DNA from 2 places in the Neobacillus sp. genome. Region 2 is predicted to be linked to the other one. Evidence: a T-box and tRNA genes for the amino acid it is inferred to sense, from the RefSeq annotation. Region 2 holds a T-box; the other holds one or more tRNA genes.
What was found. The T-box of region 2 lies ahead of RTR43_RS08235 (valine--tRNA ligase). A T-box ahead of a tRNA ligase gene usually reads a tRNA of that ligase, here a tRNA-Val.
Positions count from the first base shown of each region.

Region 1 (7,366 bases), on a different contig from region 2:
GTTTATGTATTTCACGAAAAATCCCTCCTTTAAAGTATCCATCCTCATTATACGTTGAAATGAAACACAGTAGTAAGCTACTTTTAATAGAAATCAGTACTAAAAATTTTTTATCTCGCATCTAAGATAATCCCCGACTACCCCCTTTTAAACTGTGCCGTTCTAAATCGAGGAGTTGTGTCTTCATCTCTAATCCACCGCGGTAACCTGTAAGTGATCCGTTCTTTCCTATGACACGATGACAAGGCACGGTAATTAATACTGGATTGGCCCCAATAGCTGTACCTACTGCACGAACGGCAGCTGGTTTATTTATATAATTTGCAATGTCAGAATAGGATTTTGTCTCTCCAAATGGAATCTCACAAAGTGCCTGCCAGACAGCAAGCTGGAACTCTGTCCCATGGTAATCGATCGGAACGGTAAAAGTCGTCCGTTTCCCTTCAAAATATTCTTTTAGTTCGTCTGCATAGCAGTTTATTTTCTCTCTATCTTCCACAAGGGGTCTGCCTGGAAAACGTTTTTCTGCCCAAACAGACAATTCCTCATATGGCTTGTTCTGTGAGCCTACGTAACAAAGCCCATTTTCTGTCGTGGCAATATATAAATGCCAATCATTATAATTCAGCAGTGACCAATATACAGGTGTTTTATTATCTGCTTTCAATTTTCAATCCCTCCGATATTTCATTTTTCCATGTAATTGACGATATTGTGCCGGAGTATGTCCCGTTATCTTTTTAAATAGAGTAATAAAATAAGGCGTATTTGAAATACCAACTGTCTTCGCTACGTCCGTAATCGCTCGATCCGACTGAAGCAAATAATTTTTGGCCGTATTTATTCTGATCTGTTGAATATATTCAACGGGCGTAATGCCGATAATCTTTTTAAAAGTCCGGTGCAAATGATAGGGGCTTCCATGGCTAATATCCGCCAATATTTCTAGCGTCAGTCTTTCCGTGTAATTGTTATCAATGTATTGTGTGATGAGGTCAACCCATTCGCTGTCAGGTAATCGTTCATTGGTAGGTTTACAGCGTTTGCATGGACGATATTTTGCAAACAGTGCATGGTCTGCGCTTTGAAAAATACGTACATTTTCTTTTTTTGGAACGCGTGATTTGCATGACGGCTTACAGAATATCCCCGTTGTCTTAACAGCATAGAAAAATTGATTATTGTACGATTTATCGTTATTGATAATGGCCTGCCACTTTTCATCTGTCAAAATTTCATCACTAGAATCCTCTTGGAACTCAATTCTCATTTAGACCACCTCTACTACTATTATAATTTCGGATTAAACTGAATGTAAGTTTCAGAAGATAAAAAAGCAAGATAATGAAACTTTATAATTATTTCGAATCATGGAAGATAATCCCTAAACCAAACCGTTTCCCAGAAGTAATCGTACTAACACCATGGCGGAGTGTATTTTTGTAATAACCTTTTTTCCCTTGGGCAGGACGATAGTTCGTCGGAAAAATTATCGCACCACCTTGTTCAGCTGTAAGGACATGTCCCCTGCTTTGGGCACGAGGAATTTGTTCTACGAGGAGGAATTCCCCACCCGTATAATCTTGATCGTATTGATTCAGGATAAAGACTACTTGAAATGGAAAAAATACTTCCCCGTATAGATCCTGATGCAGACAATTGAATCCACCTTGTTCATATTTTAAGATTAATGGTGTTGGTCTCGTTTGCTCCTTTTCTTCACATGTCATTAAAAAATCATCAAGTGTATTCGGATACTGTTCTGACTTTTTCAAAACCCCAACCAACGATTTGCTGTTTTGGCTAGCTCTGGATAAAACGATTCTCGTAACCCTTGAACAAACTTAGGCAAGGGATAAGAAAAATATTTGTACTCTCCGCTACCAAAGCGGTATCTTGTCATATTGATGGTCGTCCTGTACGACTGTTCATCATTATAAAGTTCTATGAAAGACTCGCATTCTTCTTCCGTTAAAATCGGGGGCAGCTTAACAAAACCTTGTTCATCTAATTCTTTTTGAATTGCTTCCCAATCTAAACTTTGTATACGGGATTGAATATCTTGAACCATGGTGACTCCCTCCAGTTTTTTGTTATTATCAATATAACCCGATTTCATTGAAAAATTAGGTTTTACAGAATAAAGAAGCAAGATCACGAAATTAATTTTTGTGATAATAATAGAAATTGATTAGGAGGATTAAACGTGGCAGATGTAAAGAACACAAATGACTGTTGGCAAAAACTCAATGATGATATTGTGATGGAGTTGCCAGTCGATTTTAATATGAAAGTAAATCTCGGCTATTTAGAACGCAACAAAAAGGAATGTATGTTTGAAGTCGAAAACGAAATTATCACCAGGGTAATAGTCCTTGGAGAAATGCGTTTCTTAGTACAGTTACAGGTAAATGAACGTAATCAAATGATTGTTCAGTTTTTAGGAGATTCAAGACCGCATAAACAGACGGAGCTGGCTGAGGTTGTAAGGTACATTCGTGAATGGTTTGATCTTGATCGCGATTTAACACCATTTTACGCAATGGCAAAAGCAGACCCGCTTCTTAAAAAGCCCGTCCAAGAATTTTACGGATTACGAGTGATTGGCGTTCCCGATTTATTTGAGGCCCTCTGCTGGGGAGTTTTAGGGCAGCAAATTAATCTAGCATTCGCCTACACCTTAAAAAGACAATTTGTCGAAAAGTTTGGCGATTCGATCGAATGGAATGGAAAGAACTATTGGATTTTTCCGACCTACGAACAAATCGCTCCATTAACACCTGCAGATTTAGCTGATATTAAAATGACCTTAAAAAAAAGTGAATATATTATTGGCATTGCCCAATTAATGGCCAACGGGGAATTAACGAAGGAGAAATTATCGAGAATGGAAAACCTTAATCAAGCGGAAAAAAGTTTAACCAAAATACGCGGGATTGGTCCATGGACTGCAAATTACGTGTTAATGCGCTGCTTACGATTTACTTCGGCTTATCCGATTGATGATGTCGGACTGCATAACGCCATCAAGCATCTTACCAGTTCAGAGAAAAAGCCCTCAAAAGAAGAGCTCTTAAAACTTTCATTAAAGTGGGCGAATTGGCAAGCATATGCAACTTTTTATTTATGGCGTGTTCTCTACTAAAAAATTCTCCAAAAATTCATATCCGCATAAGCGAATATAGGCATAGGAAGAAAATCGGTGATTAAATGAAGTACGATTATCAATTGATTTACAACCAATTATTTGAACACTACGGTCCTCAAGGCTGGTGGCCAGCTGAGACACCGTTTGAAATGATGATAGGCTCCATACTCGTTCAAAATACAAGTTGGTCCAATGTGGACAAGGCATTAATAAATATTAAACCCTTTTTGTATCCTGAAGGGGTTGCCCAATTACCCATTGAAGAACTTGCCCAACTTATAAGACCAAGCGGCTTTTTCAATATTAAAGCAAAGCGAATAAAGGCATATATGGAATGGTTTAAAACCTATGATTATGATATCCATAAGATAAAAAAAGTGGATAGGCTTCCATTGCGAAATGAGCTGTTAAGTATTAAGGGGATCGGCCGGGAAACGGCTGATGTTATCTTGCTTTATACATTTGATACTCCCATTTTTATAGTGGACGCATATGCAAGGCGAATTTTTTACCGCCTAGGAAATAATATGCCTGAATCATACGATGCCTTTAGAAAACAAATTGAAAAAGTATTGCCTAGCGAGGTGAAATTATATAATGAATTCCATGCTCTTCTCGTTGAACATGCGAAGGTGCATTGCAAAGCAACCCCGATATGTGAGAAGTGCCCATTATTTGAAATTTGTGATCGAAGATTGGACTAGCCTATTCATAATAGGATGAAGCTGAATTCATCATTCAACTGTAAGTTAAGGATGAATTTTTTTTGTAATTTCCCTGTATAAAAATAAATAATTTGACAAACAATATTACTTGTAACTATAATTGTTACATGGTGGTGTTCCTATGAAAAATAGTCGATTTGCTGTTGCGATTCATATTCTGGCATTAGCATCCTTTCAACCTCGAGCCACTTCAGATTTCATCGCGAGTAGTGTTAATACGAATCCAGTCGTCATCCGACGCATAAGCAGTATGCTAAAAAAAGCTGGACTGTTAACATCACAGGCAGGAGTTCCTGGAGTTAATCTTACAAAAGACCCAATCGATATTACTTTGTTGGAGATTTATAAAGCGGTTCAAGGAAAAGCTGAAACAACCTTTGCCATGCATGAAGACCCCAATCCTGATTGTGTAGTGGGTAGAAATATTCAAGCAACACTTGAAAACAAATTCATGTGTGCTCAGAGCGCGATGGAAAATGAATTAGCTAGGCAAACACTTGATGACATATTACATGATCTCTTTGAATAAAGAGATTTTTTCACCACCAAATTGTAACTATTATTGTTACAATTAACCAAAAGGAGGATAAAAAAATGAATATTGCCATTATAGGAGCTAGTGGCAAAGCAGGTAGTTTTATTTTGAAAGAGGCAGTCGACCGCGGACATCAAGTAACAGCCATTGTAAGAGACGGTTCAAAACTTAAGGACAAAAGTGTACAAGTGATTGAAAAAAATATATTTGACCTAACATCAGACGATGTAAAGCAGTTTGACGTAGTAGTGAATGCTTTTGGTGCTCCACTAGGTGAAGAGCAAGTTCATGTTGACGCTGGTCATGCTCTCATTGAGGCGCTTAAAGGAACAAATACAAAAGCGATTATTGTCGGAGGAGCAGGTAGTCTTTATGTAGATGAAAACAAAACGATTAAGGTCATCGACACACCTGATTTTCCTGATATGTTTAAACCAACAGCAAAAGGTCAGGGACGAAATCTCCAAGAATTACAGGAAACAACAGATATAACATGGACATTCATCAGTCCTTCTGCAGTATTTGATCCTGAAGGAAAAAGAACTGGAGCCTATCAAACAGGAAAAGATAACCTACTGGTTAATTCAAAAGGCGATAGCTACGTCAGCTATGCTGACTATGCAATAGCCGTTCTGAATGAAATTGAAAATCCTCAGCATATTAATGAAAGATTCACAGTCGTTGGTGAATCTGAATAAAATTTGGAGCTGTGATCATATGATTACAGCTCTTGTTATTTTAAAAATTATATAGAATATTTCATGTTAAACAGATCTGCAAATGTCCTAACATTAGTTTACAAACAACAAAAAATCCTAACATCCAATGGATGTTAGGAATAATGATGACCTGTGAGGGGTTCGAACCCCCGACCTCAACCCTGTCAAGGTTGCGCTCTCCCAGCTGAGTAGAAAAGTCATGATATATATAGGTTTCTTAGGAATTACAAATTCTTTTAGAACAACTGACCACTAACCTTCTAGTGTTTACATTTACTATTGTAAAGTGGTCGGTTGAATTGGTCAACAATAACTTTCGTAAATAGAATACACCATGCAATAAAACAAAAGAAAGGCACTCACATTTTGTGTTCCAATTAGATTATCCCGATAATCTTTCTTATATATTCTTTATTAATGAATAAGCATTTTTTCTTTAATGTTAAACCGTTAGGTAATGTTACAAATACACTTTCACCAGAACCTTTTGGACGAATTTGAAATGGTGGATAGTCTGCTTTTCTTCCAGGTATGTTATCCTTCCATTCACCGTGTTTGCCTTTTTTTTCATTAATTTTTACCTTAATTAAGTCCATATCTAGCATATATTTTATTCGATAATATAGTTTAGAGGCTATTTTAAGTAATTCTTCGTCAGGAACCCAAATTTTATATCCTACAAAAATGTTTTTACCACTCTCGTATTCATCCCACACTGTAAGTATATATTTTGTTTCAGCAAACCATCCATACCAAGTAGATTCCTCAAATTCATCATTTGCTATTTCAGTGAAGTCAAGATTTGGAAATGACATATCTTGATTCTTAGTCTTATCCAGTCTTTCACGAACAGTTTTTATAGCATATCCTTCTTTCAAGAACTCCTCAGTATGATTTAGATTTCCTTTAGTACCAAACATGAAACCAATTAAATTGAATAGCTTACTCTTCCCTTTTACTTTCTTTTGTAAAATTTTTTGGATTTCTTCATCAGTTTTTCCTTTATATTTATCTAAGGTTTCAGTTACTGTATCAAGGAAGCATTTCTGAGGCGGAACATCAATATGTTCAACCTGCTCAGGTGTAGCTAAATTTCTAAAATAAGCAGACATGTAACCAACTTTATAAGAATATGCTCGTGATTTTGCTTTCTCTTTAAAAAAGGGTTGTTTAACAAGGTCTTTTCCTTTTCCTTGGCCTTTCGTGCATGCACCCAATATTTTCTGTTGTTTCTCACTAATATCATGAGCTTCACCTTGCTGGATTTTATCAATAATTGATTGGTAATCTAATCGAACTTGTGGCTCATCATATTTAGGTAATTGAAAACGTGCAGTCTTAATTATTTTAAATTCTTCAACAGGTTTGTTTTCTTCATGAAGGTAAAAAATTAAAAGCATGCTTTGTGCCTTTTTATTTACAACACTTTCTTCAAATGGAATCTTATAATCTTCCATATAGTTAATCATTCCCAGAACAAGACGCTCTTTAGAGCTGAATCCAACCTTTTTTTTCTTAAGAATAGGTGTTACTTTCAATTCGATGTGATGATGTACAAAATCTGAACCTTTGATTGAGTTTGCCGGAATTCCGAAAAAGTCAGCTTGAATCATATTTCCAATACAGCCTTTATCCTTTTTCTTTTTTAACCAACCCGATTTATCTAAATCTCCAAGTTTCTTTCCGACAAGTTCTTCTGCCACATCAAATATTTGTTGTTCAGTCCACGAATCAGAATATATATATGACATTTAACCACCTCGTAATTTGAAAAACAAAATGTAGTTTCCTAAAAGAATAATGCATTTCCCTTCATTAACGTGCCGATACTATGTTTAACAAAAAATATTTCCTACATGTAATATTACTTTCTAAAAGCTATACTTCTAGATATCTCTCAGTCTATCCCACCTGTTTTCACCAAGGAAATCTTTGAGATTACTCCTACCCTATGGTTTAAGTATTGTCTCTTTCTCTAATATAATATTTCCATTCATATCAACCAATACTACTTTATCCGCTCTATATGTGTTTGTTTTGTCATTTAGAAAGCCCAAAAAGGCTCCTGTCAAACCTTGAATTTTAGTATTTTCTATAGCTAAGTCCGTTCTTACCTTCACTACCGTTTCTTTTTCTATATGTACCTCATATCCCTTAATGTTTGAATACCATGAGGTTTCCAACCCTTTTATGCCGAAATTCTCATCAATATATTCCTGTAAAGCTTGTTGAAACTCTT
Region 1 is NZ_DALZYO010000012.1:47,349-54,714, forward strand. Features, by position in the region: gene RTR43_RS08905 (aldo/keto reductase) at 1-15, opposite strand, end outside; gene RTR43_RS08910 (methylated-DNA--[protein]-cysteine S-methyltransferase) at 122-667, opposite strand; gene RTR43_RS08915 (bifunctional transcriptional activator/DNA repair enzyme AdaA) at 671-1,270, opposite strand; partial or broken gene RTR43_RS08920 (2OG-Fe(II) oxygenase) at 1,359-2,071, opposite strand; gene RTR43_RS08925 (DNA-3-methyladenine glycosylase family protein) at 2,264-3,145, shown strand; gene RTR43_RS08930 (endonuclease III domain-containing protein) at 3,211-3,852, shown strand; gene RTR43_RS08935 (Rrf2 family transcriptional regulator) at 3,995-4,402, shown strand; gene RTR43_RS08940 (NAD(P)-dependent oxidoreductase) at 4,468-5,106, shown strand; tRNA gene RTR43_RS08945 (tRNA-Val) at 5,254-5,326, opposite strand; gene RTR43_RS08950 (Sau3AI family type II restriction endonuclease) at 5,505-6,878, opposite strand; gene RTR43_RS08955 (RNA-binding protein) at 7,077-7,366, opposite strand, start outside.
Region 1: it has a tRNA-Val gene. The T-box ahead of RTR43_RS08235 (valine--tRNA ligase) is inferred to sense a tRNA for this amino acid. The anticodon was not compared.

Region 2 (7,366 bases):
TTTTACAGCCATCTGACCCTCCCCCTCTCCGATAAATTATTATTAATTCAAGATATAATTATTTTATCAAATAATAAAAGGCTTGTCATAAAGAAATCGACTTATTTTTCAAATTTTTACATAAAGTTCAACTAACCATCTGTGGAGCGCCTTTCACAGCCACTGATGGTTAGTTGTTAACAGGTAGTTGGATTCCCATTACCTTTACTTTATTAGTTTCTCTTTACACTGATGTGGGGATCGTCCTGCTTGATAATACGGGATAAATGCGGTTTGACTTCCGAAATAAAATAGAGAGAACCCGTAATCACTAACATCTCTTTTGCATCCAGGTTTTGAATCTCCTCTAAAAGATAGGATTCCCAGCTGTCGACAGCCAATTTGTTCGATGATTGACTGATTTTCAATAAATCTTCTGCTGCGGCAGCACGTGGAAAATCAAAGCTGACAAACGAAATTTGATCAGCGATTTTATCGAGGTTAGCAATCATTTTGTCGAGCTTTTTATCCTTTAAAGCAGCAAACACAATCTGGATAGAACGGTCAGAATATCGGGAAGCTAATTCATGGACTAAGGCTGTTATTCCTTCATCATTATGGGCCCCGTCAATAATAACGAGCGGATTTTCAGAGAGAATCTCAAATCTTCCCGGCCAATATGCCTTTTTTAACCCTGCTTGGATTGCTTCGTCCGTAATGTTGAACAAGCTCTCTTGATTTAAAAATTGCGCTGCACTGACAGCAAGTGCTGCATTCTCAGTTTGATGCTGGCCAATCATACTGATTTCAAGCTTTTCCATAGTTTGTGATACAGTATGTAAAGTAAAAATCTCACCAGTATCAAGTGACTCGTGTGAGCTAATCGAAAACGCCTCGTTTAAGCGATAAAAGGGCGCTTTTCTTTTCGCTGCCTGTTCTTCAATCACATTACTGGCACCAGGATGTTTGACAGCTGTAAAAACGGGCGTGTTTTCTTTAATGATTCCAGCTTTTTCAAAAGCAATTTCCTCATATGAATTCCCAAGGATATTCGTGTGATCAAGGCCAATGTTTGTAATGATAGAAGTTAATGGATGAATAATATTAGTGGAATCAAATCGTCCACCTAACCCCACCTCAAAAATTACCAAGTCCACCTTGCTATTATTTGCAAAATAATAGAAGGCCATAGCAGTAATAACTTCGAATTCAGTAGGGCCGCCAAGCTCTGTTTCCTCTAACTCATCCGCTAATGGACGAATGACATTGGCTAGCTTTAGAAGTTCATCATCAGTAATCGGTTTCCCGTTCACACTAATCCGTTCGTTAAATTGCTCAATATAAGGAGAGGTAAAGGTGCCGACCGTATATCCTGCGGACTCGAGTATCGAACGGAGAAAAGTAACCGTTGAACCTTTTCCATTTGTTCCGCCGATATGGACCGTTTTTATTTTTGCTTCCGGATGGTCAAGCCTATCCATCATCCATTCCATCCGTTTTAAACCTGGTTTAATTCCCAGTCTTAACCTTGCATGAATCCAGTCAAGGGCTTCTTTATATGCAGTAAACATCCGTTACACCCCATCTGTTTTGACTTGATTTTTTAATATTTTCTTCTAAAAAAAGATTTATTATTTGATTCGCTGATAAAAGAGATTCGCTGATAATATCAAAAATTCGCTGATAAACTGTGCGGATTCGCTGATTTATGACTAAAAACCGCAGATAAATTGGCATTTACAGCAAAATTGCATCTTTCAGACAGGATTTTGATTATTTTCTCAACGCGAATTAATAGGCGAGACGAATCCTTTGCCGGATTCGCCTCACCTAACTGTTTAACCTTTTAATTCGTTAATCCGTGCTTCGACAATGCTTCTTTTTTCGAGATAATCCTTTTCCTTGCCACGTTCTTCAGCAACAACACTTTCTGGTGCTTTTTTCATAAAGCCTTCATTGCCTAATTTCTTCTTAACTCTGTCTACTTCTTTATTTAATCGGTCCCATTCTTTTTCAAGACGAGCAATTTCTTCGTCAATGTTAATCAAGTCTTCAAGTGGAAGAATGATTTCCAAGCCTGAAATAACAGCCGTCATTGCTTTTTCAGGAGATTGAATGTCTGTACCCATTTGCAGTTCCTCCGGGTTACAGAAGCGTTCAATATAGCTACGGTTGTTCTCAATCGCCTTTAGAACCTTTTCATCCTTTGCTTTAACGAGCATTTTGACTTTCTTGCTCATCGGCGTGTTTACTTCGGCACGAATGTTTCGTACAGACCGAATCATTTCCATGAGAAGCTTCATTTCTTGTTCGGCTTCGTCATCGGAAAGCTCATGTCTAACCTCCGGCCATTTTGCTTCGGTAATCGATTCGCCACTATGAGGGAGGTTCTGCCAAATTTCCTCGGTGATAAATGGCATGAACGGATGAAGTAAGCGCATCGTTTGGTCTAACACGTAGGCTAGAATCGAACGAGTCGTTTTCTTAGCTGCTTCGTCTTCTCCATAAAGCGGCAGCTTCGCCATTTCAATATACCAATCACAGAAATCATCCCAGATAAAATTGTAAAGCGCACGGCCAACTTCCCCAAATTCATAGCGCTCTGAAAGCTTCGTCACTTGTTCAATCGTTTCATTTAAACGCGTTAAAATCCACTTATCGGCAACTGACTTTTCTCCGCTAAAATCAATATCCTCGTAAGTCAGGCCGTCCATATTCATTAACGCAAACCGGGAGGCATTCCAAATTTTATTGGCAAAATTCCAGGTAGCTTCAACCTTTTCCGTACTATAGCGTAAATCCTGGCCAGGTGAACTACCTGTCGATAGGAAGTACCTTAAGGCATCGGCACCATATTTATCAATGACATCCATTGGGTCGACACCATTGCCAAGCGATTTACTCATTTTCCGTCCTTGCTCATCACGAACGAGGCCGTGGATGAGAACATCTTTAAATGGACGCTCACCTGTAAACTCAAGGCTTTGGAAAATCATTCTCGATACCCAGAAGAAAATGATGTCATAGCCCGTAACAAGTGTACTTATAGGGAAGTAACGCTTATAATCAGCTGCTTCCGTGTCAGGCCAGCCCATTGTGGAGAACGGCCAAAGAGCGGAACTAAACCATGTATCTAAAACATCTTTGTCCTGTTCCCAATTTTCTAGGTCAGCAGGTGGCTCGTGATCAACGTATACCTCGCCTGTTTCTTTGTGGTACCAGGCAGGAATTCGATGTCCCCACCAAAGCTGTCTTGAAATACACCAGTCACGGATATTTTCCATCCAGCGCAAGTATGTTTTTTCAAACCGATCAGGAACAAAATTTACTTTATTTTCTTTATCCTGCAAGGCAATGGCTTCATCAGCGAGCGGCTGCATTTTAACAAACCATTGTGTTGAAAGGTATGGTTCCACAACCGCGCCGCTCCGTTCAGAGTGGCCCACGGAATGCATATGGTCTTCAATTTTGAAAAGAATGCCTAGTTCTTGTAGGTCCTTAACAATTTGCTTGCGACACTCGAAGCGGTCAAGGCCTTGATACTTGCCAGCCTTTTCATTCATTGAGCCGTCTTCATTCATAACAAGAACGCGTTGAAGATTGTGACGATTGCCGACTTCAAAATCGTTCGGGTCATGGGCCGGGGTAATTTTTACCGCACCAGAGCCGAATTCCATATCAACATAATCATCGCCAACAATCGGAATTTCACGGCCAACGATTGGCAGAATAACAGTTTTACCAATTAAGTGCTTGTAACGGTCGTCTTCCGGATGAACCGCAACAGCTGTATCCCCAAGCATCGTTTCTGGACGAGTTGTCGCAATTTCAATCTGTCCAGAGCCGTCTGCCAATGGATATTTCATATGATAAAACGCACCTTGAATATCTTTATAAATAACTTCGATATCAGATAAGGCAGTTTTCGTGGACGGATCCCAGTTAATAATGTATTCCCCGCGGTAAATGAGGCCTTTTTTATAAAGGGTAACAAATACTTCACGAACCGCATCAGATAAGCCTTCATCAAGAGTGAAACGCTCACGGCTATAATCTAAGCCTAAGCCTAGTTTTGCCCATTGCTGGCGAATATGAGCGGCATATTCTTCCTTCCACTTCCATGTTTCCTCGACGAATTTTTCCCTACCAAGGTCGTAGCGGCTTTTACCTTCACTTCGCAGTTTTCCTTCCACCTTTGATTGGGTAGCGATTCCGGCGTGGTCCATTCCTGGCAGCCAAAGAACATCAAAGCCCTGCATTCGCTTCATCCGGGTGATAATATCTTGCAGGGTTGTGTCCCAAGCATGACCTATATGAAGTTTTCCAGTAACATTTGGCGGTGGAATCACGATTGTATACGGCTGCTTGCTCTCATCATCTTTTGCTTCAAAAAACTTCCCTTGTAACCACCAATCATAACGACCTTTTTCAATCGATTGCGGGTCGTATTTAGTTGGCATCGTTATTTCCTTTGTTTCCATCTAAAATTCCTCCTTTTATTGTGCTCAAAACCTAATCTTGGAAAGAGATTTGAATATGAGCTGTACACCAACATAATAAAGGCGGTGTGAGCAAAGCTTAGCCACATCTAATTCATAGTGAATAATGTATATTTTTACTCTACGATTAGATAAAGCGCTTCGTTTTTGCGGCGCACCGCCCCTTTTCCACAGAAAAACAAAAAACCCCAATCGTCATAAAAGGACGAATGGAGTTTGCTTCGCGGTACCACCTTTTTTCCAATCAACAAAAATGATTGGCTCTTAACTAGGATAACGGATTTCATCCGTCTTCCATTACTAGGATCACTGGATCCGTTCGCAGAAGAAGCTCTTGGGCGACCTTCTGATGTGCCTCTTAGGAAATTTTCCAGCTAATAATTTCCCTCTCTTTAAGTAAGCTTAGCATCATACTCTTCCCTGTCTTTGCTTATTTTTTAAATTATATTGTTATACTACCGAAAAAAAGGGTTAGACGTCAATCATGATGACCAAATTTCTTTTATTTTATACTATATGTAAGTTTTAAGGGGAATTTACAAATATTTAGAATATATATAGGTAGATGTCGAAGTTGAATGAGGAGGTTTTTCGGGTGAGGGGGAATTTTCAAAAATACAAACACCGACCCTGGTTTAGAACGATTCGGAGATTTTGCGGACAATTTATTGTACCATTTATTATTTTTCAATTCCTACGAACAATCTTTTTTCCAACCGTTTTTGATGTATTATTATTATCCTTTTTTATCGCCATCGCCGTTTCCATCTATTTTGAAATTATATAAGGAGCCCTTGTTGCAGTTAATCAAGCTGCTGCTGGGCTCCTTCTTTTTTCTGCCGTTGCTGGGCTTCAATTTCCGTCATTCTCATCACGGTATACTCGGAATTTTTCAGATGCCAATAGCGGTGCTGCAGCTGTCTCACAAATTTTAATTCATTTTTGGGGCTCTGCTTTCGATAATATTTTTCTGTCGTCTTGATGATGGGGATTGGTAGAGCTAAATAACTGTAGAACAACAATTTCTCATCTTCTTTAAACGGAAAGTATTTAAAGTAATGATACATCCATTCAATAGTCGTGTCATTTCGCTTCGGATTCGTATCGAGGGCTCGTGAAATATAGGGCAGGAGATCATGAATCGGTGAACCATAACGGGCATTTTCAAAATTGATAAAAAAACCGTATCCCCTGTCATCATACAGAAAATGCTCGGATGATAATTTCCCGTGAATGATCACCATTCGCGCCTTCTCAGCTTCCTTCGTGCTCTCATACCATTCTTCAAATTTTGTTTTCGAAAACTTTAGCGCCTGGCTAATTTCATTGTAATACAGGCAAAATAACAATTCGAACGGGGACATATACGTCTTTCTTTCACATTCATCAGCGAAGCCATCAAGGAATTCCTGCTGTTTTTCCAGTTGTTGAATTGTCTTTTCATAATGCTCTGTTCGTTCTTCATTGTTTACCGTAATTTCTTTGGCAGAAAGAGTGTGAAGCCTCGCTAATTCCCGGAACAGCTGTTGGTTTTTGTGCTCGCGATCTTCCTTTTGATCATTTGGCATCCATGGCATTAGATAGTAAAGGTTGTTATCGTATAAAACTGCATACCTGCCGTCCATTGTAGGGTAAATCGGAACAATCCGGTTAAACCCTTTTTGGTAGAGAAGATGAACATGACGGACGAAATCGGTCCCTATTGTTGGATCAATTTTTTTTAAGGCAAAGGTTCCTTTATTTGAATATACTTTTTGGACAATACCGATATCTTCAACAAAGTAGGGCTCGACAAGATAATTCTTTAAAATTGGGGCGATGGCTTCTAATCGATTGGAGTCATTCATGAAAACTCATCTCTCTTTCAAAAAAGAAAAACTGTATCTAAACGAAGCTGAGCTGGTTAAAGAAACCCGCTCAGCTTCTTTTTGAACTATTATTTTTTTGCAAATGTTGCAGGGATGTATAATACTTGCCCTTCATAAATGTCTTGATTGAGTTCAAGATTATTCACGCGGAGGAGATTTGGAACTGTTACATCATAACGCTCGGCAACTCCATCGAGAGTATCACCTTTTTGCACGATACAAACCTTCAATTTCGCATGAGCAGAACTTTCATCCTTGCGGGCAAAAAACTCTGTCAACGTCATGCTCTTCTTTTTCCCAGATAGCTTTTTCTTTACCTTTTTTATCACATCATCAGAAGAGGATGAACTCTCTTCTAAAATCGTTACCTCTTCTTCAAAATGTGGATTTGGGACCGATTCTTCTTCAAGTACTACTTTATGCTCCATTTCAATTGGTTGACTGCTCTCACTTCTAGCCTCTTGGAGGTCCCATGCAGGCTCGTAGTCTTCTTCTTCATACTCCACTTGCGGTTGATAGTTGAAGGTTGGGAATTTCGGTAATACTTCCACACTTTCTTCCTCTTGCTGTTTTCTTGCCTCAACTTCAAACAGGAAGTTATCTTCATGGCTGCTGGGAACGACTTCTTGCTCAACTTCTACTTCTTCCTCTGCAGCTTCTTCTTCGGTACGGTGAAGTACCTCATACTCTGGTGTTTGTTCTAGCTCCTGTTGTTGTTCGATTCCATAAAGACCACTGATGGTTAGTTCTGCAGAGAGCTTCAAGCAGCTGCGCTCTGGTAGGGAATAATCAAAGGATTCAACGAGGACATCAATATCGTAAATGCTTTGAATCCGATTATTCGGGATGGTGATATCGACGGGGAAACGATGTGAAAATTCACAGTTTCCTTCATCAAGTGCCGCCACTCTTTCTACAAATTTTTGCGAGGTAAAGCCTTCATCCTTGCCTTCATCGGCAGCTTCGTAACTTTTATATTCGCCGGTGAGCTCTAGCGAACCACGTATGGTTACGTACTGA
Region 2 is NZ_DALZYO010000011.1:35,480-42,845, forward strand. Features, by position in the region: gene RTR43_RS08225 (sensor domain-containing diguanylate cyclase) at 1-12, opposite strand, end outside; gene RTR43_RS08230 (bifunctional folylpolyglutamate synthase/dihydrofolate synthase) at 213-1,550, opposite strand; gene RTR43_RS08235 (valine--tRNA ligase) at 1,818-4,460, opposite strand; T-box leader at 4,677-4,914, opposite strand; gene RTR43_RS08240 (hypothetical protein) at 5,074-5,265, shown strand; gene ysxE (spore coat protein YsxE) at 5,282-6,325, opposite strand; gene spoVID (stage VI sporulation protein D) at 6,415-7,366, opposite strand, start outside.